2 regions of the Ectobacillus polymachus genome follow, and region 2 is predicted to be linked to the other one. Evidence: a T-box and tRNA genes for the amino acid it is inferred to sense, from the RefSeq annotation. Region 2 holds a T-box; the other holds one or more tRNA genes.
The links. The T-box of region 2 lies ahead of ileS (isoleucine--tRNA ligase). A T-box ahead of a tRNA ligase gene usually reads a tRNA of that ligase, here a tRNA-Ile.
Positions count from the first base shown of each region.

Region 1: it has a tRNA-Ile gene. The T-box ahead of ileS (isoleucine--tRNA ligase) is inferred to sense a tRNA for this amino acid. The anticodon was not compared.

Region 1 covers NZ_JBLREB010000001.1:2,065,562-2,072,739, forward strand. Annotated here, with positions in the region: partial or broken gene glgA (glycogen synthase GlgA) at 1-306, opposite strand, end outside; gene ACM5BR_RS10560 (GlgC family sugar phosphate nucleotidyltransferase) at 303-1,322, opposite strand; gene ACM5BR_RS10565 (glucose-1-phosphate adenylyltransferase) at 1,349-2,479, opposite strand; gene glgB (1,4-alpha-glucan branching protein GlgB) at 2,427-4,355, opposite strand; gene ACM5BR_RS10575 (L-lactate dehydrogenase) at 4,767-5,708, opposite strand; tRNA gene ACM5BR_RS10580 (tRNA-Glu) at 6,005-6,076, opposite strand; tRNA gene ACM5BR_RS10585 (tRNA-Ser) at 6,078-6,168, opposite strand; tRNA gene ACM5BR_RS10590 (tRNA-Asn) at 6,172-6,246, opposite strand; tRNA gene ACM5BR_RS10595 (tRNA-Ile) at 6,271-6,347, opposite strand; tRNA gene ACM5BR_RS10600 (tRNA-Gly) at 6,354-6,427, opposite strand; tRNA gene ACM5BR_RS10605 (tRNA-Lys) at 6,434-6,505, opposite strand; tRNA gene ACM5BR_RS10610 (tRNA-Thr) at 6,517-6,589, opposite strand; tRNA gene ACM5BR_RS10615 (tRNA-Phe) at 6,609-6,681, opposite strand; tRNA gene ACM5BR_RS10620 (tRNA-Asp) at 6,685-6,760, opposite strand; tRNA gene ACM5BR_RS10625 (tRNA-Met) at 6,764-6,840, opposite strand; tRNA gene ACM5BR_RS10630 (tRNA-Ser) at 6,877-6,969, opposite strand; tRNA gene ACM5BR_RS10635 (tRNA-Ile) at 6,986-7,062, opposite strand; tRNA gene ACM5BR_RS10640 (tRNA-Met) at 7,071-7,147, opposite strand; tRNA gene ACM5BR_RS10645 (tRNA-Ala) at 7,160-7,178, opposite strand, start outside.
Region 2 covers NZ_JBLREB010000001.1:1,362,685-1,378,968, reverse strand. Annotated here, with positions in the region: gene spoIIGA (sigma-E processing peptidase SpoIIGA) at 1-564, shown strand, start outside; gene sigE (RNA polymerase sporulation sigma factor SigE) at 589-1,308, shown strand; gene sigG (RNA polymerase sporulation sigma factor SigG) at 1,382-2,158, shown strand; gene ACM5BR_RS06990 (YlmC/YmxH family sporulation protein) at 2,364-2,642, shown strand; gene pgeF (peptidoglycan editing factor PgeF) at 2,760-3,572, shown strand; gene ACM5BR_RS06980 (YggS family pyridoxal phosphate-dependent enzyme) at 3,569-4,246, shown strand; gene ACM5BR_RS06975 (cell division protein SepF) at 4,259-4,702, shown strand; gene ACM5BR_RS06970 (YggT family protein) at 4,709-4,975, shown strand; gene ACM5BR_RS06965 (YlmH family RNA-binding protein) at 4,983-5,756, shown strand; gene ACM5BR_RS06960 (DivIVA domain-containing protein) at 5,837-6,340, shown strand; T-box leader at 6,391-6,604, shown strand; gene ileS (isoleucine--tRNA ligase) at 6,654-9,419, shown strand; gene ACM5BR_RS06950 (TraR/DksA family transcriptional regulator) at 9,594-9,914, shown strand; gene lspA (signal peptidase II) at 10,082-10,540, shown strand; gene ACM5BR_RS06940 (RluA family pseudouridine synthase) at 10,546-11,460, shown strand; gene pyrR (bifunctional pyr operon transcriptional regulator/uracil phosphoribosyltransferase PyrR) at 11,645-12,196, shown strand; gene ACM5BR_RS06930 (solute carrier family 23 protein) at 12,348-13,595, shown strand; gene ACM5BR_RS06925 (aspartate carbamoyltransferase catalytic subunit) at 13,764-14,678, shown strand; gene ACM5BR_RS06920 (dihydroorotase) at 14,662-15,948, shown strand; gene ACM5BR_RS06915 (carbamoyl phosphate synthase small subunit) at 15,945-16,284, shown strand, end outside.

The DNA of each region.
Region 1 (7,178 bases), 700 kb from region 2:
GTAATGACCATACAACGAATCTCGTTTAAAGTAGTATTCATTATCAAGTAAATAATAGGTAATCCCATCATATTTCGTTTCTAAAATACCACAATGTTGCTGTCTCCATCCGATTTGAACATATATTACCGTTTTCAGCACAGCATTTTTTCTTAGATGCCAAGGAATAAGACTATAATTAGGTAGTATGACTCGAACTTCATTGTTTAGCTTTTTTAATTCCTTCGGAAGTGCACCCGCTACATCTGCTAAGCCGCCAGATTTAATAAAGGGCACGCACTCAGATACAGCAAATAATATATTCACAAATTCATCAGAGCTCCTTGTTCGGTTCCTTTTTCAACCACAAATGGCGACAATCCTTGTTTCGCACCTGTTAATACCGTTCCATCTACAATCTTCACATCTTTATCCAAAATAACCCCATCAAGAATGCAATTATCACCTATTTCCGTTTTTTGCATAATGATGCTATTTCGAATAATGGATCCTTTTCCAATTTTAACAGAACGGAATAAGATACTATTTTCTATCGTACCTTCTATAATGCTGCCGTTTGCAATCATGCTATTGCTTACTTTTGCTCCCTTACTATATCGTGTAGGAGGTTCGTCTTTTACTTTTGTAAAGATAGGCGCATCATTATGAAAAAGCTGCTTCCATACAGTTGGTTGTAAAATAGCAAGGCTTTTCTCATAATAACTTTCAATGGAGTCAATAATGGCAACATATTGTTGTGCTTCGTACGGATGTATACGCAGAGAAGTCGGATTTTCTCGGACAATATCGTTTATACCTATATTACCTTTATCTTTATATCCTTTGATTAAAGTAAGCAACAAATCTTTACTCAGAATATAGGTTTGAAGCGAGCGTCCTTTGTAGTATACCTCTGTAATATCTGAACGCATCTCAATATGACGTAACAAGATTGGTCTAAAGTTAATAGAAGTTACGATATGAGCTGCTGTAATAACCACATATTTCTGTTTACTTCTAAGAAGATAATCAATATTACGATCAAGGTGATGAAACGAACCACATTCAATTTTTTCACATGGACAGTTTGGGGTAAATACAAATAATCCGTCTCTTTTTCGATCCAAATCCCATTGTTTTCCTGAACCAAGGTGGTCCATAATCGAGCGATTTTCATGTCCAGTAAAGATAGCTACACTATGAATCCCTGAATTCACCATATTAGATAACATAAAATCGATTAAACGATAACGTCCTCCGAAAGGAAGTGCTGCTAACGAACGATGTTGTGTTAACTTCTTTAATGAATTGAATTCGTTTGTTGCATTAATTATTCCTAACATAAATCCTCCTCATTTCCCTCTAAGATTTATTCTTCCTCTGCTACTAATATAATATCTTCCATATTCTTAAGTGGGCGAACAGTAGCATTATCTTCGATTACCATTCCCGGTGCAACGATCGCTCGATCAATCGTTACATTTTTTCCAATTACCGCATCCGGCATAATAACAGAATCCGTAATAACCGTTCCTTCGCCTACTGATACGCCTTGGAATAAAACGGAATGCTTTACTTCTCCTTCGACTACACAGCCTTCATTTAATAAAGATTCTTCAATTGTTGCTGTTGGAGCAATATATTGAGGAGGTTGATTTGGATTTACTGAATAGATACGCCAATCTCTATCATACATATTTAAGGTTGAATCTTCGCTAAGCAAATCCATATTTGCTTCCCAAAGACTTTTCACTGTACCGACATCCTTCCAATAGCCTTGGAACGGATACGCTACAACTTTCTTATTTTCTTCTAATAATAATGGAATAACATCTTTCCCAAAATCATTACTAGATTCAGGATTACGCGCATCCATTTCTAAAAACTCCTTCAGTACAGACCATTTAAAGATATATATTCCCATTGATGCTAAATTACTTTTAGGAAATGGAGGCTTTTCTTCGAATTCTGTAATCTCCATATTTTCATTTGTATTCATAATACCAAAGCGACTTGCTTCCTCCCATGGAACAGTAATAACGGAAATCGAAACGTCCGCATCTTTTTCCATATGATAGTCTAGCATTTTAGAATAATTCATTTTGTATATATGATCGCCTGATAAAATCAGAACATACTCAGGATCGTATTGTTTCAAATAATTTAAGTTTTGGAAAATGGCACTTGCGGTTCCTTTATACCACTTCACGCCAGAAGATTCTGAATACGGAGGCAAAACTGTTACCCCTCCGTTACTACGGTCTAAATCCCAAGCGCTTCCGATTCCAATATAAGAGTGAAGTACAAGCGGCTGATATTGTGTTAAGACGCCAACCGTTTCAATGCCTGAATTTGTACAATTACTTAATGTAAAATCGATAATCCGATACTTTCCGCCAAATGGGACAGCTGGTTTAGCTAAATTCTTTGTTAAAGAACTTAAACGACTACCTTTTCCCCCTGCTAGTAACATTGCTACGCATTTCTTCTTTATTGCCATCCCTCATATTCCCCTTCCTTGTTTTCACTGGTCGCAAAATCGAAATACCAAAAGGCGGTATCGTCATTTCTACACAAGCTGGTTGATTATGAATCTCTTTTTTGATCGCTTTCAAGCGTTTTTTATTCACTTGACCGGAGCCACCAAACCGAATATCATCACTATTTAATATTTCATTATAGGATCCGTCTAACGGTACACCTACTTTATAATCGTGGTATACGTATTCACTAAAATTGCAGATAATAACTAACGATTCATTGTCTTTCTTGCCGTAACGAATAAATGAAAAAATACTTTGCTCACAATTATCTGCATCAATCCATCGGAACCCTTCCTGCTTATGATCCAGTTCCCAAAGTGGTTTAGAGCGTTTATAAATACCCATTAATTCTTTAAAATATTCTTGCATAAGCCTATGCATTTCAAAATCTTGAAGCATCCAATCTAAATCCTCAAGATCCTTCCACTCATCAAACTGTCCAAATTCTCCACCCATGAACAATAGTTTTTTACCCGGATGTGAGATGAAATATCCATATAGGAGTCGTAATTGCGCAAACTTTCGCCAATAATCTCCTGGCATTTTATTAAGGAGGGATTTTTTTCCATGTACAACTTCGTCATGTGATAACGGTAAGATAAAATTTTCAGAGTAAGCATATAGCTGTGAAAATGTTACTTTATCATGCATATGCTTTCGATATTGAGGTTCACATTCCATATATTTTAGGATGTCATTCATCCATCCCATATTCCATTTATAATTAAACCCTAGTCCCCCATCATAGGTTGGAGCTGTTACAAGCGGCCAATCAGTAGAATCTTCTGCAATCATTAAAGCCTCTGGATGAACGGCAAATACAGCTTCATTCAATTTTTGTAAAAATTTCACTGCATTTTCATTTCGACTAAATTGTCCATTTGCGTTCCAATATAACATGTTTGCAACAGCGTCTACACGAAAACCGTCTATGTGATAATATTCAAACCAGAATAGTGCATTCGATATAAGGAAACTTTGAACCTCCGGCTTTCCTAAATCGAAGTTAGCAGTTCCCCAAACAGGATTTTCTTGTACATTATAATCGTAGTATTCATACGTAGGTTCCCCATCAAACATGTACAGACCATGAGCATCTTTACAATAATGCCCTGGCACCCAGTCTAAAATAACCCCTAGTCCATGCTGATGGCATTGATCGATAAAATACATAAGATCATAAGGTGTACCATATCTACTTGTAGGAGAATAATATCCTGTACCCTGATACCCCCAAGAACGGTCATAAGGATGTTCAACTAGCGGCATGATTTCAATATGTGTAAAATGATGATCGATTACATAAGGAATTAGAATGTCAGCCATCTCCCTGTATGAATACAAGGAACCTTCATCCTTTTTTTTCCAAGTACCAATATGCATCTCATACACAGCGAATGGTTCTTCATAAATCGATTTACGTTTTTTATTTCGGAACCATTTCTGATCATTCCATTTATACTCCCCTATATCATAAACAATAGAAGCAGTATGGGGGCGTAACTCTGAAAAAAACGCATAGGGATCCGATTTTAATAACGTTTTACCGTATGAAGTTTGAATCTCATACTTATAAATCTCATTTTCCTTAAGCCCAGGAATGAACAATGACCATATACCTTGATCTGTAATTTTTGTCATTTGATGTTCATTGCCTATCCAATTGTTAAAATCCCCTACTACACTTACCGCTGCTGCATGAGGGGCCCAAACAGAAAATCGCACACCTTCTATATCATTTTCAACCGCACGATGGGCACCAAACAGGTGATAACTTTGAAAAAGGCTACCCTCATGAAACAGATGTAAATCATAGTCCGTAAGTTGAGTCAAAACCACAGCTTTCACCTCGCCGGTACATAATATTTCAAATACTTTAATATTATTCTACTAAAAACTCTATAATTCCTTTTGTTAGAAAGAAAAACATTACTGTAAAAAGAAAATTTAGATATAATTCACATTATAGACAATAACTATGTAATTTCTGCTATAAAATCCGTGTGAAAGCATTTCATAATTTGATTTCATTATGTTAGAAAAATCTATAGTATAAAAGTAATTTACAGGATGTAATTGTATAAATAAAAGAGTACCTACACTAATAGTAAAATAGTTATGTAAAGAAATTGTATAAAAATTAGAAATAATATGTAAACATTAATTAATGAAACAAAAAAACCTCATCATAATATAATTATGATGAGGTTTTTGCAGATATGTTGAACAAATATATAAGATAAATTATAATACTGGGCTCATTGTTTCTTTTAATACTTTTACTGAATGATCGAATTTAGCTTGTTCAGCTTCGTCCATTTCAAGTTCCATTACTTCGCGAACACCGCTACGGTTGATGATAGCAGGAACACCTACATAAATGTCACTTTGTCCATATTCACCGTTTAAGTATGCAGAAACAGTTAAAATACAGTTTTCATTATTTAAAATCGCCTTTGTAATTCTCATGAGAGCCATACCAATACCATAGAATGTTGCACCTTTACGCTCAATAATATGGTAAGCAGCATCACGAACATTTACAAAAATAGCATCTAAATCTTCTTGTTTATATTTTTGATCTTGTAAAACTTTTGCTAATTTTTGAACCCCAACAGAAGCGTGGCTCCATACTGGAAGTTCTGTATCACCATGTTCACCAATGATGTAAGCATGGACGTTACGTGCATCAACATCAAAATAATCGCTAAGCATATAACGTAAACGTGCTGTATCAAGTGTAGTACCAGAACCGATAACGCGTTCCTTCGGTAAACCTGATTCTTTCCAAGTAACATATGTTAAAATATCAACTGGATTAGTAGCAATTAAGAATATTCCATCAAAACCATTGTCCATAATTCCACGAACAATTTGCTTAAAGATTTTCGTATTTTTTTCTACTAAGTCTAAGCGAGTTTCACCTGGTTTTTGTGGAAGTCCTGCAGTAATAACAACAAGGTCTGCATCTTTACAATCTGCGTAGCTTCCCTTCCAAATCTTCGTTGGAGCTGGAGCAAATGGCATACCATGATTTAAATCCATTGCTTCGCCTTCTGCTTTGGCTTCATTTACGTCAACGAGTACAAGTTCTTCTGCTACACCGTGGTTAAGCATTGAATATGCATAGCTACAGCCAACTGCACCTGTTCCGACTAAAACAACACGATTAATCTTCTGCTTCATGTTTAAGCTCTCCTTTATTGTCTACATTTTCTTTATAAATCCATTCATTCTATATTCTGTGTAATTTCCTCTGAACATTTTCATTTTAACATAAATTATTTTTATTCCATTCCATTTTTGTGATGATTTTGTGAATTAATTCACATAAGTAGCGTGAATATACTACTTCTGCGAAAGAGGAATAAAGGAAAGAAAACAGACAGAGATTACGAGGGATCTATCTATACATAAATGAAACGTTTATACATCGTAGGACATGAAAAAAGAGCCAGTATATTCATCACTGACTCTTAGTATGACCCGTACGGGAATCGAACCCGTGTTACCGCCGTGAAAGGGCGGTGTCTTAACCGCTTGACCAACGGGCCGTGGCAGAGAAGAAGGGATTCGAACCCTCGCGCCGGTATCCCGACCTACTCCCTTAGCAGGGGAGCCCCTTGAGCCTCTTGGGTACTTCTCTATATGGCTCCGCAAGTAGGATTCGAACCTACGACCTATCGGTTAACAGCCGATTGCTCTACCGCTGAGCTATTGCGGAATAAAAATGTATGATTATTTTACATGGTGGGCCTAAATGGACTCGAACCATCGACCTCACGCTTATCAGGCGTGCGCTCTAACCAGCTGAGCTATAGGCCCATTATTTGGAGCGGGTGATGGGAATCGAACCCACGCTATCAGCTTGGAAGGCTGAAGTTCTACCATTAAACTACACCCGCAAAATGTGAGCCATGAAGGACTTGAACCTTCGACCCTCTGATTAAAAGTCAGATGCTCTACCACTGAGCTAATGGCTCAAAATAAAAAATGCCGACTAGAGGACTTGAACCCCCAACCTACTGATTACGATTCAGTTGCTCTACCAATTGAGCTAAGTCGGCAACACTTAATCTAGTAAAGTGGCTCGGGACGGAATCGAACCGCCGACACGAGGATTTTCAGTCCTCTGCTCTACCGACTGAGCTACCGAGCCAAATGGCGGTCCCGACCGGGATCGAACCGGCGATCTCCTGCGTGACAGGCAGGCATGTTAACCGCTACACCACGAGACCATTTGGTTGCGGGGACAGGATTTGAACCTGCGACCTTCGGGTTATGAGCCCGACGAGCTACCGGACTGCTCCACCCCGCGACGATAGATAAATTATTTTATTTTTAAAAAATAAAATGGAGGAGGAAGAGGGATTCGAACCCCCGCGCAGCTCTCGCCACCTGTCGGTTTTCAAGACCGATCCCTTCAGCCAGACTTGGGTATTCCTCCGTACTTAAGTTGTAAATGGTGGACCTTGTAGGACTCGAACCTACGACCGGACGGTTATGAGCCGTCTGCTCTAACCAGCTGAGCTAAAGGTCCTTATTATATGGTAGCGGCGGAGGGGATCGAACCCCCGACCTCACGGGTATGAACCGTACGCTCTAGCCAGCTGAGCTACACCGCCATCATCTATATGTGGAGCCTAGCGGGATCGA
Region 2 (16,284 bases):
CGAGGAATGGCCTTGACACAACCTAGTTCCTTTGGTGATCCAATTAGCTGGCTGTTCGTAATAATTGGTTTTCCGATTATCTATTATTTTTCTAAAAAAAGAATTGGTGATATCGAAATTACTCGTATACGGTATGAGCAAATTGTAGAGGTAGAACTCATTGTGAATGGATTAGAGTTGAAACTTAACGGGCTAATTGATAATGGTAATCAGTTGTATGATCCCATAACAAAAACGCCAGTAATGATTGTGGAGGCAGACACGATAAAACAGCTGATTCCACAATGGTTGCTAGAGCAATCTAAACAACCTACAAGACTCCTACACGAAAAAGAAGAACAAATAGATTGGATGAAGCGCATTCGAATTATTCCGTATCGGGGAATTGGCCAGAGCCATCAGTTTTTATTGGCTGTGAAACCAGATACGATAAGAGTTTACAAAGATGGAGAAATTCTTTCAGTTCGAAATGTTTATGTTGGCATCAATCATACGAAGTTATCATCTGATAATGAGTATACATGCATTCTTCATCCGAAAATGTTGTTATCAACCACTGCATAACAAGAAAAGGTAGGAGGAAAAAGTATGGGGAAAATAAAGCTAAGAATGACGTATCTACTGTATAAAGTATTACAGAAGCTTGGAATTAAGACCGATGAAATCTTCTATATTGGTGGAAGTGAAGCGCTCCCTCCTCCTTTAACAAAGGAAGAAGAAGAAGTACTGTTGCAAAAGCTTCCAAGTGGTGATGAGGTAGCACGCGCTCTTCTTATTGAACGAAATTTACGACTCGTCGTTTACATAGCAAGAAAATTTGAAAATACAGGGATTAATATTGAAGATTTAATCAGCATCGGTACGATTGGTCTTATTAAAGCGGTCAACACATTTAATCCAGAGAAAAAAATAAAGCTTGCCACGTACGCCTCACGTTGTATTGAGAATGAGATTTTAATGCATCTAAGGCGGAATAATAAGAATCGTTCAGAGGTATCATTTGATGAACCGCTAAATATCGATTGGGATGGCAATGAACTATTGCTATCAGACGTTCTTGGAACAGATGATGATATTATAACAAAAGATTTAGAGGCCAATGTTAACCGTCACTTGTTAATAAAGGCACTTCATCAGCTTAATGAGCGGGAAAAACAAATTATGGAGCTGCGCTTTGGTTTAGACGGCAGTGAAGAAAAAACGCAAAAGGATGTAGCGGACATGTTAGGTATTTCGCAATCATACATCTCACGGTTGGAAAAAAGAATTATCAAACGGTTGCGTAAAGAATTTAATAAAATGGTATAGGCTCGTCCGAATAAAAATCCCTCCAAAGGAGATACTTTACTCTGTACAGCAACTCCCAGTAGGAGGGAATACATTGACACGAAACAAGGTAGAAATTTGTGGCGTAGATACATCTAAACTTCCAGTACTGAAAAACGATGAAATGCGGAGACTATTCCAAAGCATGCAATCGGGAGATACAACCGCACGAGAAAAACTCGTTAATGGAAATTTACGTCTTGTCCTCAGCGTCATCCAACGATTTAACAACAGGGGAGAATTTGTTGACGATTTGTTTCAAGTTGGCTGTATTGGCCTTATGAAATCCATTGATAATTTTGACTTAGGTCAAAACGTAAAATTTTCCACATATGCTGTACCGATGATTATCGGGGAGATAAGAAGATATTTACGAGATAACAATCCCATACGCGTTTCTCGCTCCTTACGTGATATTGCTTATAAGGCATTACAAGTAAGAGAGAGGCTTATCGCACAGCATTCAAAGGAGCCTACTGCGATGGATATTGCGCAGGTTCTCGGAGTAACCCATGAAGAAGTGGTATTTGCCTTAGATGCCATTCAAGATCCTGTCTCGTTGTTTGAGCCTATTTACAACGATGGAGGCGATCCAATTTTTGTTATGGATCAGCTAAGTGATGACAAACAAAAGGATGAACAGTGGCTAGAGGAACTTGCGTTAAAAGAAGGTATGAAACGATTGAATGAACGCGAAAAAATGATTATTCGAAAACGATTTTTTCAAGGAAAAACGCAAATGGAGGTAGCTGAAGAAATCGGTATCTCTCAGGCACAAGTATCTCGTCTCGAAAAATCAGCAATTAAACAAATGAATAAATCGATTCAATGAGATTGGTACAAGGTGATGTAGAAAGAATTCTACTTGTTTACATCACCTACCAGATAAGTTTTAAAGCAATTTTGTATATTTAATACTTATACATGACCGTCACAGTAATTTACTGTTTGACGGTTTTATTCTTTTCTCCTTTTTTTCAGTATTCACATACAGCACAAACTCGTATCATATACTGATTACAAAGGAGAGGATGCTAATGATTCGAATTTCAGATTTTCAATCAAAGGATGTTGTAAATGTGTTTGATGGAAAAAAACTCGGAAACATTGGAGACATCGATATTGACGTTATTACTGGTAAAATTCAAGCTATTATCATTGGCAAACAAGGTAGAGTGCTTGGATTATTACGAAAAGAAGATGAAATTTTGATTCCTTGGCGCCAAATCGTGAAAATTGGAGAAGATGTAATTCTCGTTCGTGTACAAGTAAGCGAGATGCCGACAAATTCTGAGCAGCCTACGACATTTTCCTAAAAAATATTGCAAATTCTACTTTATTTTATATTGTCATTATGAAAAAATAAAAGTATGGTAAAATAGACAACAAACACCATACTTTTTTTATGATGAAAAATAAGGAGCCGTTGTATGATGTATGAACCATTTCAAAATAAAGACGGTATCTTGTACATTTCAGATTGGAACGGAGTACTAGCAGGTTTCTCCACAAGAGAAGGCGGCATTGGAGAGCATCCCTATCATTCATTAAATGTAGGATTGCATGTACAGGATCGTTCAGAAATTGTTCTGGAAAACCGCCGTTTACTTGCTCAAAAACTACATGCCCCTTTACAATCATGGGTTTGTTCCTTGCAAGTTCATGATAATAAAGTGGAAAGAGTAGGACATGAGGATAAAGGGAAAGGAGTATTTAGGTATGATGACGGCATTCCTGGAACAGATGGAATTTATACAACAGAAGAAAATATGTTGTTAACATCCTGTTATGCCGATTGTGTGCCGTTATACTTTTATGCTCCGTCCCACCATCTTATAGGATTAGCACATGCCGGCTGGAAGGGTACAACAAAAGGAATTGCGCTTGAAATGATTCGCAAATGGGTGGAAGAGGAGCATGTTCCCATTGCAAATATACATGTCGCAATTGGACCTTCTATTGGAGGCTGCTGCTATGTAGTAGATGACCGGGTATTGGATGCCGTTCAAAGAATCATGTTGGATCCTGCTCCATATAAAGTAGTTTCAGATGGACAGTACTCTCTTGATTTAAAAGAAGTCAATCGTAAATTGGTACTTCAAGCAGGTATACCCAATCAAAACATTGTCGTTACCTCTTTTTGTACGAGCTGTGATCAGGAGCTTTTTTTCTCGCACAGACGTGATGGCGGAAAAACTGGACGTATGATGAGCTTTATCGGCTTTAAGGAGGGTTACAACCGTTGACAGTACAAAATCATTTAGCACTTGTAGAAAAAGAAATAGAAGTTGCATGCAAAAAAGCAAATCGCTTACCTAGTGAAATTACTATAGTTGCTGTAACAAAAACGGTAGGAGATGAAAAAACAAAGGAAGTTCTTCGTGCGGGCTTAAAGCATATAGCAGAGAATCGCCCGGAAGGTTTTTCACATAAACAGGAAGTATTTGGTGATGAAGCCATTTGGCATTACATCGGATCACTTCAAACGAGAAAAGTGAAAGAAATCATTAATAAAATTGATTATTTACATGCGTTAGATCGCATGTCTTTAGCAAAGGAAATTCAAAAAAGAGCCGAGAAAACCATTCGATGCTTCTTGCAGGTGAAAACTTCAAAGGAAGAGTCTAAGCATGGACTTAGTCCAGAAGAAGCTATTCAGTTTGTGAAAGAATTAGAAGCATATGATAAAATTAATGTTGTCGGACTTATGACAATGGCTCCTTATACAAGTAATGAGGAAGAAATTCGTACATGCTTCCAGACGTTAAAGAATATTCAATCTGAAATACATTCGTTGCACCTACCTTATGCTCCTTGTACAGAACTATCAATGGGTATGTCTAATGACTACACAATAGCGATAGAAGAGGGGGCAACATTTATTCGACTAGGAACGATTTTAGTTGCAGAAGATCATTAAGGAGGGGAACACATGAGTTGGTCAAAGGTAAAGGATTTTTTCTTTGACACGAATGAGGAATTAGAAGAGCATAGACAGTTGGAAATGGAGAGAGATCAACCAGTGGATGAGGAACTACCTTTACAAAAGCATGGTCAAAAGCCAAATGTTGTAAGTATTGAGAAAGCAAAAGGTTCTTCTAAAGTTGTATTACTTGAGCCACGTACGTATTCAGAAGCACAAGCTATTGCTGATCAACTGAAAAATCGCAGGGCTGTAGTTATTAATTTGCAACGAGTGCCGAGCGATCAAGCATTACGTATTGTTGATTTTTTAAGTGGTACGGTTTATGCAATTGGTGGGGATATCCAAAAGCTCGGGGTCAAAACATTTATTTGTACACCTGAAAATGTTGATATCGTTGGGGCTATATCAGAATTATTAGAAGAAGAAAATTCAAGTATAAAGAGGTGGTAAACCTTCATGAACATCATACCTAGTATATTGCTTACCCTCTTTGATGTTTATTATTATGCAATAATTGTTTATATTTTACTATCTTGGTTACCAAGTGCGAGAGAATCTGCCATTGGTGTTTTCCTTGCTCGAATTTGTGAACCGTTTTTAGAGCCGTTTCGTCGCATTATACCAGCAATTGGAATGATTGACATTTCTCCTATCGTAGCTCTTATCGTACTTCGTTTTGCCCAATCTGGTTTAGCAAAAATTTTATATATGATTTTTGGTTGATGGTAAGATGAGTATTTACGAACACTTCCGTCCAGAAGAAGCTATATTTGTTGATAAAGTACTGGAATGGAAGGAAGCGGCTGAATTCTATCATAATTCAAAATTGACAGACTTTCTCGATCCGAGGGAACAGAACATTATTCGTAGTGTGGTTGGTAATGATTCGGAGGTTGCTGTAAACTTCTATGGCGGCGCGAGCGATGTGGAACGAAAACGTGCCATTATTTGTCCTTCCTATCTAACACCTGAAGAAGATGATTTTTCTTTACATATTCTCTCGATTACATATGCATCTAAATATTATACGATTGAGCATAGACAGGTGTTAGGAACTCTTATGTCACTAGGATTAAAACGTGAAAAATTTGGAGACATCTTATTACAGGATAATCAAATTCACATCGTTGTGGCCGAAGAAGTTGCCTCTTATATCCAAAGTAATTTGCAAATGATTGGCAAAGCAAGTGTTTCTGTATCTTCTATTTTTCCAAGTGATTTGATTTTGGTCAAAGATGCATGGGCGGAGAAGTCGGGCACAGTATCAACGCTGCGACTAGATGTACTTGCTGCAGAAATGTTTCACGTATCACGTCAAAAATTACAACTGCTTATAAAAAGCGGATCTGTCAAAGTAAATTGGAAAGTTACCCAGCAACCATCCTTTGAATGCCGGGAAGGCGACGTTATTTCTGCAAGAGGCTATGGTAGAAGTAAATTAATTGGAATTGAAGGGAAATCGAAACGAGATAAGTGGAGAATTATCTTTGGTTTACGAAATTAATACATATTTAGGAAGGAAAAGTCCTAAGTTTGTCGAAGATTTAGAGTGCAATTCTATATAACTACGTGGAGGTGGCGTTTGTGCCCTTAACACCATTGGATATTCATAATAAGGAATTTAGCCGTGGTTTTCGCGGATATGATGAAGATCAAGTAAATGAGTTTCTTGATCAAGTAATTAAAGATTATGAGCTTGTGATTCGTGAGAAGAAAAAGTTAGAAGAACATGTTGAAGAATTGCAGCAGAAGCTTGGACATTTTTCTAGTATTGAAGATACTTTAAATAAATCAATTGTCATTGCGCAAGAAGCTGCTGAAGATGTGAAGAGAAATGCTCAAAAAGAAGCGAAATTGATTATTCGTGAATCTGAAAAAAATGCAGATCGTATCATTAATGAAGCGTTAGTAAAAGCTCGCAAAGTTACGTTTGATATTGATGAGTTGAAGAAACAATCAAAGGTATTTCGGACAAGATTCCGTATGCTTCTTGAAGCACAGCTGGATATGTTAAATAATGATGATTGGGATAACCTGATGGAATTAGAACAAGAATCTGGTTTAGTTAAGCAAGGAGATTCAATGTAACTTGACGTTTCCCTCGGAATTACATATAATTCTATAACAAAATACTTTCGATAAAAACAAGGATAGGGACGAGTACTTCTTTTTCTTTATACAGCGAATCGAGGTTAGTGGAAGCTCGAAATATTTGAAAAGAAGGAATATCACCCTGGAGTTCCATACTGAATCTTTAGTAGGTAATGGCGTTTTGTTCACGTTACGAATTTTGAGTGGATTGCTTTCGTGATCTACAAGGGTGGTACCGCGGGAGACCTTCTCGTCCCTTTTTGGGATGAGTGGGTCTTTTTGTTTTTGTCAAAATAAAGGAGGACTAAAAATGGAGTACAAAGATACACTGTTAATGCCAAAAACTGATTTTCCTATGCGTGGCAACTTGCCAAAGCGTGAGCCTGCTATTCAAAAGCAGTGGACTGAAATGGATATGTATAAAAAGGTGCAGGAGCATACGAAAGGTAGACCACTATTCGTATTGCATGATGGACCTCCTTATGCAAATGGCGATATCCACATGGGTCATGCGTTAAATAAGGTGTTAAAGGACTTTATTGTTCGATATAAATCCATGAACGGGTACTCTGCTCCTTACGTACCTGGATGGGATACACACGGTCTACCAATTGAACAAGCGCTTACGAATAAAGGAGTAAAGCGCAAGGAAATGACAGTTGCAGAATTTCGTAAGCTTTGTGCAGAATATGCGTATGAGCAAGTCGATCGTCAACGAGAACAATTTATGCGTCTAGGTGTGCGCGGGGATTGGTATAATCCATATATCACACTTAAACCTGAATATGAAGCTCAGCAAATTCTTGTATTTGGGGAAATGGCGAAAAAAGGATATATTTACAAAGGACTAAAGCCGGTATATTGGTCCCCTACAAGCGAATCAGCATTAGCTGAAGCAGAAATCGAATACAAAGATAAAAAATCACCGTCTATCTATGTTGCATTTCATGTGAAAGATGGAAAAGGTGTCTTAAATGGGGATGAACAATTTATTATTTGGACGACAACCCCATGGACTATTCCTGCTAACCTAGGGATTTCGGTACATCCTGATTTAGAATATAGTGTTGTAAAGGTGAACGATGCGAAATATATTGTTGCATCTGCACTCTTAGAAGAAGTAACGAAAACTCTTGCATGGGAAGAAACGGAAATTACAAAAACGGTAAAGGGTAGTGACCTCGAATACGTTGTTGCAAAACATCCATTCTATGATCGAGATTCACTTGTTATGGTAGGAGAACATGTAACAACTGATGCTGGTACAGGATGCGTTCATACAGCACCTGGACACGGAGAAGATGACTTTATTGTAGGACAAAAATATGGATTAGATGTCTTATGCCCAGTTGATGATAAAGGGTATTTAACAGCGGAAGCACCAGGATTTGAAGGATTATTCTACGACAAAGCAAACAAAGTCATTACGGAAAAGTTAGAAGAAGTCGGTGCATTGTTGAAACTGCAATTCTTTACCCACTCCTATCCACATGACTGGAGAACAAAAAAACCAATTATTTTCCGTGCTACGGCACAGTGGTTTGCTTCTATTGCGGCGTTCCGTGAGGATTTATTGCAAGCAGTTCAAGAAACAAAGTGGGTACCAACATGGGGAGAAACACGACTATTTAACATGGTCCGTGATCGCGGCGACTGGTGTATTTCTCGTCAACGTGCATGGGGTGTTCCAATTCCTGTTTTTTATGCTGAAAATGGAGATCCAATTATTACGGATGAAACGATTCAACATGTTTCAAAATTATTCCGCGAGAACGGGTCAAACGTATGGTTTGAACGTGAAGCGAAAGACTTACTTCCAGAAGGCTTCACTCATCCATTAAGTCCAAATGGCATCTTCAAGAAGGAAACGGATATTATGGACGTTTGGTTTGATTCTGGTTCATCGCATCAAGCTGTGTTATTAGAACGTGAGGACTTACAACGCCCGGCTGATTTGTATTTAGAAGGATCTGATCAATATCGTGGTTGGTTTAACTCTTCTTTATCTACAGCAGTAGCTGTTACAGGCAAGGCACCGTATAAAGGCGTGTTAAGCCATGGGTTTGTTTTAGATGGTGAAGGACGCAAGATGAGTAAATCAGTTGGTAATATTGTAGCTCCTAAAAAAATCATGGATCAACTAGGTGCGGATATTCTTCGACTTTGGGTAGCTTCCGTTGATTATCAAGCAGATGTTCGTATCTCCGATGATATTTTAAAACAAGTGGCCGAGGTTTATCGTAAAATTAGAAACACATTCCGTTTCCTATTAGGTAATTTGTTTGACTTTGATCCGGTAGCAAATGAAGTACCTACAGAGCAATTACGTGAAGTAGACTGCTACATGCTCGCAAAGTTAAATGTGCTAATTAACGGAACGAAGGAAGCCTATGAAAACTATGAATTTGCAACGATTTTCCATTCCGTACACAATTTCTGTACGATTGATTTAAGCTCCTTCTATTTAGATTTTGCAAAGGATATCTTGTATATTGAGTCCGCTGATCATCATGATCGACGTGCTATTCAAACGGTATTATATAAAGTGCTTGTAGCTCTTACTAAGCTTGTATCTCCTATTTTATCTCATACAGCTGATGAAGTTTGGACTTACATTTCTGGTGTAACGGAGGAAAGTGTGCAGCTTACGAATATGCCAGAGCCAATTGCTATTGAAAATAGTGAAAAGCTATTGGAAAAATGGGATGCATTTATGCTTCTTCGTAACGATGTATTAAAAGCGTTGGAAACGGCACGTAATGAAAAAGTGATCGGTAAATCATTAAATGCTAGCATAACATTGTATCCAACGAAGGAAATGCAAAGCTTGCTAGGATCTATCAAAGAAGACTTGAAACAGTTATTTATCGTTTCTGAGTTCCGTGTGGATGGAACAATTGAGGATGCTCCTGCTTCTGCACAGCGATTAGAACATACAGCAGTCGTTGTAAAACAGGCAGAAGGTGAAACATGCGAACGATGCTGGGTTGTTAGTTCAACTGTTGGACATAATCACGAGCATCCAACGTTATGTGAACGTTGTGCTTCTGTAGTTACTGAACATTATGTAAAATAATAGAAGATTTCTTTTATCATATCCCAGGGCCTATGAAAGGTCTTGGGATTTTTTTTTTTTTTTTTTTTTTTTTTGTTTGGTGCTTCCTGAAAAGGAAAAATGTGTGGCTCGTATGTAAATCAGTTTCGGAAATACTAACGGCATAAAGCAAAAGCCTGATGGAGGGAGTTTAGCGTGAATACTACTTATCATGATATTAAACGTGAACTCGAATTCATGAGAAATGAGTTAAAGGCTAGGTTAGATTGTGAATATCGCTATGAGTGGGGAGAGGAATTTGGTGTTACACAAACAGAAGAAGTACGAAAGAAGAAAATGGTTCTTCATAACGTTCAAGCTGATTTAGCTGATATCGAGCGTGCCCTTTTTAAAATGGACATCGGCTTGTATGGAATTTGCGAGGAGACAGGGAATAGACTTTCACTTGAGCAACTTTGTATTTTACCGACTGCACGTAGTATTTATGAATTTTCATTCCAACGATTGCATATATGATAGTTGTATGTCCTACAATTTGTATTTTATAGGTGTAACGAAACGGTGTTTCCTTCATTCGTTGCACTTTTACTTTTGTTTTGTAGGATTTCATCCTATCGTTCATTGTGAAATTGCCCTAGCTATGCTAAAATTTTGAGGTACACTGTCAATGTGGGGGAAAAAATATGATGTATTATGGCATTGCTTTAGCGGTCATTTTGGTAGATCAATTTACAAAATGGCTTATTGTTACGTATATGCAATACGGGGAAAGTATTCCAATCATTCAAAACGTGTTATACATAACATCCCATCGAAATAAAGGGGCAGCATGGGGAATGCTGCAAGATCGAATGTGGTTTTTTTATACGATTACGGTCGTGATTGTAATTGCAATTGTATATTACCTGAGAAAATACGGAAAACAGGATAAGCTTCTCGGTATTGCACTCGGGCTTATTTTAGGCGGAGCCTTAGGGAATTTTATTGATCGAGTATTTCGAAAAGAAGTGGTTGACTTTATCCATACGTATATTTTTTCGTATAATTTTCCAGTGTTTAATGTGGCGGATTCCTCACTTTGTATTGGCGTAGCCCTTCTGTTTATACAGACGCTGATGGAAGGGAAGAAAGCGAAGGAGTAAGATAAATGGCAGAAAGAATAGAATTAACAATAGCACAAGAGCAGCAAAATGAACGCATTGATAAGGTGCTAGCAGCTGTAGGTGAAGAATGGTCACGTTCTCAAGTGCAGCAATGGATTAAAGAAGGTATTGTTATTGTGAATAGTTTACCAGTAAAGGGAAACTATAAAGTAAAAGTAGGCGACACCATTGCTATAGATGTTCCTGATCCAGAGCCGCTAGACGTTGTTCCTGAACCGATGGATTTAGATATTTACTATGAAGACTCAGACGTTATTGTTGTTAACAAGCCTCGTGGAATGGTTGTTCACCCTGCAAATGGACATGCGACCGGAACACTAGTGAACGGAGTTTTATATCATTGTAAAGATTTGTCTGGAATTAATGGGGTTATGAGACCAGGTATCGTTCATCGTATTGATAAAGATACATCTGGACTTTTAATGATAGCAAAGAACGATATGGCTCATGAATCTCTTGTTAATCAGCTTGTAGCAAAAACGGTAACAAGACGTTATAAAGCTATTGTTCATGGTGTTATTGAACATGACACCGGTACGATTGACGCACCAATCGGACGGGATAAAAATGATCGTCAAAGTATGACAGTCGTCGAAAATGGTAAGCATGCAGTAACACATTTTCGTGTGCTTGAGCGTTTTCAAAATTATACATTTGTTGAATGTAAACTGGAAACAGGACGAACTCATCAAATACGTGTTCACATGAAGTATATTGGCTATCCATTAGCTGGTGATCCAAAATATGGGCCAAAGAAAACCTTGCCTATTGATGGACAAGCTCTTCATGCAGGTGTATTAGGATTTGTACATCCAAGAACCGGTGAATATTTAGAATTTGAAGCACCGCTGCCAGAAGATTTTGTACATGTACTAGAGGATGTTCGAAAATTATCTTGACATTTGACTATAAAAATGGCATACTTGTAACAGTTAAATAAGTCCTTTAAATTAGCCCTGTGAGGTTGAGAAGGAAACGGATGAATGGATAGGATGTTTATATCTCTATTCACGCCTTCTCACATAGTGGGAAGGCTTTTTTATATCCTCTCTTTCACATGAAGCTTACATCGGAGGTGAACGAATGAAAGAAAAGGCAATTGTACTGGATGAGCAAATGATTCGTAGAGCGCTCACACGCATTAGTCATGAAATTGTAGAGCGTAACAAAGGTGTGGATCAATGTGTACTCGTCGGCATCAGAACACGCGGAATCTTTATAGCGAAAAGATTAGCCGAGCGTATTTTGCAAATTGAGGGAACATCCATACCGGTTGGTGAAATTGATATTACAATGTATCGTGATGATTTAACCATCCAATCAAAAGATAAAGAGCCCTTGGTAAAAGGATCTGATATTCCCGTCTCGATTACAGATAAGAAAGTTATTCTGGTAGATGATGTGCTATTTACAGGACGAACGGTGAGATCAGCGATGGATGCAATCATGGATATTGGACGGCCGTCTCAAATCCAACTTGCCGTTTTAGTAGATCGTGGTCATCGTGAGCTTCCTATTCGAGCTGATTATATTGGAAAGAACATTCCGACATCGAGAATTGAAAGAATTGAAGTTGGACTTTCGGAAGTTGATGAAGTTGAAAAAGTAAGTATTTACGATAGAATGCCCTTTTAAATGTAGTCCTGTGAGACTGCCAAAGGGTCGTGCTTTCCTACGAATTGTAGGTGCAGTATGACTCTTTGTGCAAGTTGCACAAAGAGTTTTTTTATTATAGCAAATTAAATACATTATATATACTCGCATTTCACGCAGGAGGAGAAAATTCATGCAAAAACCAGTATTAGACATCCATGACGTTCCAAGCCCTGGAAAGTGGCTCTTTCTCAGCATTCAGCATTTATTTGCAATGTTTGGTTCCACAGTTCTTGTTCCATTTTTAACAGGGCTATCACCAGCGGTTGCACTCGTTACGAGTGGGGTTGGTACACTGACCTTTCTACTTGTAACAAAAGGGCAAATGCCATCCTATCTTGGCTCATCCTTCGCGTTTATTGCTCCTATTATTGCTGCGAAAGCAGCAGGCGGTCCTGGTGCTGCAATGGTAGGAAGCTTTCTAGCAGGTCTTGTTTATGCAGTTGTAGCAATTATTATTAAAAAATCTGGATCAGATTGGATTATAAAATTACTTCCTCCTATTGTAGTAGGACCAGTTATTATGGTAATCGGATTGAGCTTAGCACATACTGCAGTAGGAATGGCAATGAATACGGCAGATGGAAAATATAGTGTAACGAATTTTTCTGTAGGACTTGTCACACTCGCAATCACGATTCTGTTCTCTATGTTTGCAAGAGGATTTTTAGGAGTTATACCTGTACTACTCGGTATTATCGGCGGATACATATTCGCTTATTTCCAAGGAATTGTAAACCTACAGCCTGTCTATGCAGCCAAGTGGTTTTCTATTCCGGACTTTACAATTCCATTCGTATCATATGTTCCAACCTTTACTTGGCAAATCGCACTTCTTATGATTCCAATTGCGGTAGTTACAATATCAGAGCATATCGGTCACCAAGTTGTTTTAGGTAGCATTATTGAACGTGACTTATTTGAAAACCCAGGATTACATCGCTCCTTATTTGGAGACGGATTGGCAACAATCCTAGCATCCATTCTTGGAGGACCACCAAGTGTAACGTATGGAGAAAATATTGGTGTACTTGCGATTACGCGAGCTTACAGCATATATGTATTCGTCGGAGCTGCCATCATGGCAATCGTATTTGGATTCATTGGCAAAATTTCAGCGCTGATCAGCAGTATCCCAACTCCTGTTATGGGGGGAGTAAGTATCCTCTTGTTCGGGGTTATAGCATCAAGTGGTCTTCGTATGATGGTAGATGAAAAGATTGATTTTGGAAATAAACGTAACCTAATGATTTCATCTGTCATCCTTGTCCTTGGTATTGGAGGAGCTGTTTTAAAAATCGGTTCGTTCCAACTTGAAGGAATGGCGTTTGCAGCCATTGTAGGGGTTATCTTAAATGCGATTCTCCCTAAAAAACTATAATTTAGTAAACAATAGTCACCTTTTATTATAATCCGTGAGACTGAAAAGGGTGTAACAATCAAGTTGATTTTATACCCTAGTCGAAAATAGGCTAGGGTATTTTTATTCATATATTGTTATAAATATTCGAAGATGTTATGATAAAAAATGAAGAGATGAGGGATTTAAATGAACCATTTGCTAACCATGAGTGACTTAACAGAACGTGAAATTTCTGAAATTCTAAAAGATGCCGAAAATTTCAAAAATGGTCATATGTCCAAGGTGAAGGAACAAACATTTGTAGCAAATTTGTTTTTTGAGCCTAGCACAAGAACAAGTACTAGCTTTGAAGTTGCCCAAAAGAGATTGGGGCTAGACGTTCTAAATTTCTCAGCACAATTCTCTAGCGTTCAAAAGGGAGAAACGTTGTATGATACTCTTCGAACTTTACAGTCAATTGGAGCAAGTGCATTTGTGATCCGTCATCCAAAGGATCGATACTATGAAGAGATACAGGATAAAATAAAAGTTCCAATCATAAATGCAGGGGATGGATGTGGCAATCATCCAACGCAATGCTTACTTGATTTACTGACGATTAATCAGGAATTTAAGACTTGGAAAGGATTGAAAGTAGCGATTGTGGGAGATATTCGTCATAGTCGCGTAGCAAGATCTGATGCTGAGGCTCTAACTAAGCTGGGGGCAATAGTATATTTTGTAAGCCCAAATGAGTGGAAGGACGAATTAAATACTTTTGGTTCCTATGAAAACTTGGATCATTTAATACCGGAAGTAGATGTGCTCATGCTTTTACGTGTGCAACATGAACGTCATGATCACGTTGCAAAGAACCTGATGAGTCATTACCATGAAAATTTCGGGCTTACAGTAGATAGAGAAAAACGTATGAAACCAGGAAGTATTATTATGCATCCAGCTCCTGTAAACCGAGGGGTAGAAATCGCTAGTGAGCTTGTTGAATGCGATCGTTCTCGCATTTTTACACAAATGCAAAATGGAGTTTATGTTCGAATGGCGGTATTAAAACGGGCGTTGCCAAGTGTATGTGGAGGGATAGAGAATGAAGTACTTGTTTAAAAACGGATCATATTTGAATAAAGAAGGAAAAGTTATAATTGGAGATGTGTTCGTCCGTGATGGAGTGATTGCAGAAATAGGAACAAATCTAACAATAGACGACGCACAGATTATAGATGCAACAGGCAAATTAATCACGCCGGGATTTATTGATGTTCATGTTCACTTACGTGAGCCGGGCGGTGAACATAAAGAAACGATCGCAACAGGTAGCCTTGCAGCCGCAAAAGGTGGCTTTACAACCATTTGTGCTATGCCAAATACGAAGCCAGTACCTGACAGTGAAGAACATATGTCGGCGTTACAAGAACGGATAACGGAAACAGCACATGTTCATGTGCTTCCTTATGCATCGATTACGGTTCGACAAACAGGAGAACAGCTTACTGATTTTGAGGCCCTGAAGGAGCTTGGTGCATTTGCCTTCACAGATGATGGAGTAGGTGTGCAATCTGCTGATCAAATGTTACAAGCAATGAAAAAAGCAGCTGAAGTAGATATGGCAATTGTAGCTCATTGTGAAGATAATTCCCTTATTCATAAAGGCTGTGTGCACGAAGGTGTTTTTTCAAAACAACATAATTTAAATGGAATCCCTTCTGTATGTGAATCTGTTCAAATTGCTCGTGATGTATTACTAGCAGAGGCAGCTGGATGTCATTACCACGTTTGCCATATTAGTACGAAAGAGTCAGTGCGAGTAGTTCGTGATGCAAAGGCAGCTGGAATTCGTGTGACAGCAGAAGTATCGCCGCATCATCTACTGTTATGCGAAGAAGATATTCCTTCCCTTGATCCAAATTATAAAATGAATCCACCACTTCGAGGTGTGGCAGATCGTGCTGCATTAATCGAGGGCTTACTGGATGGAACAATTGATATGATCGCTACAGATCATGCTCCGCATGCTGCAGATGAGAAAGCAAAAGGAATGAAATTGGCACCATTTGGGATTGTCGGTTTAGAAACTGCGTTTCCTCTTTTGTATACTCATTTTGTTCAAACTGAAATATGGTCATTGCATAAATTGGTACAGCTTATGACAGAAAAACCTGCAGATACGTTTAAATTAGATGCAGGACGTATGGAAGTTGGAAAGGCAGCGGATATTACAATAATTGATTTAGAGAATGAGTATGAAATAGATCCAAATACATTTGTGTCAAAAGGAAAGAATACTCCTTTTGCTGGGTGGAAATGTAAAGGCTGGCCAGTAATGACGCTTGTAGATGGTAACATAGTATGGCGAAAGGAGAGTGTATTTGCATGAAAAGACAGCTCATATTAGAAGATGGAACTGTATTTGTAGGCGAAGCGTTTGGCGGTGATATTGAAAAATCAGGAGAGGTAGTCTTTCATACTGGAATGACTGGATACCAAGAAATATTGTCTGATCCGTCTTATTGTAATCAAATCGTGACACTCACCTATCCTCTTATCGGTAACTATGGAATTAGCAGAGACGATTTTGAATCAATCAATCCATTTATTAATGGACTGATTGTAAAGGAATTATGTGAATATCCATCTAACTTCCGAAGTGAAAAAACGGTTGATCAATACTTGCGGGAACGAAATATCCCAGGATTATCAGGTATTGATACAA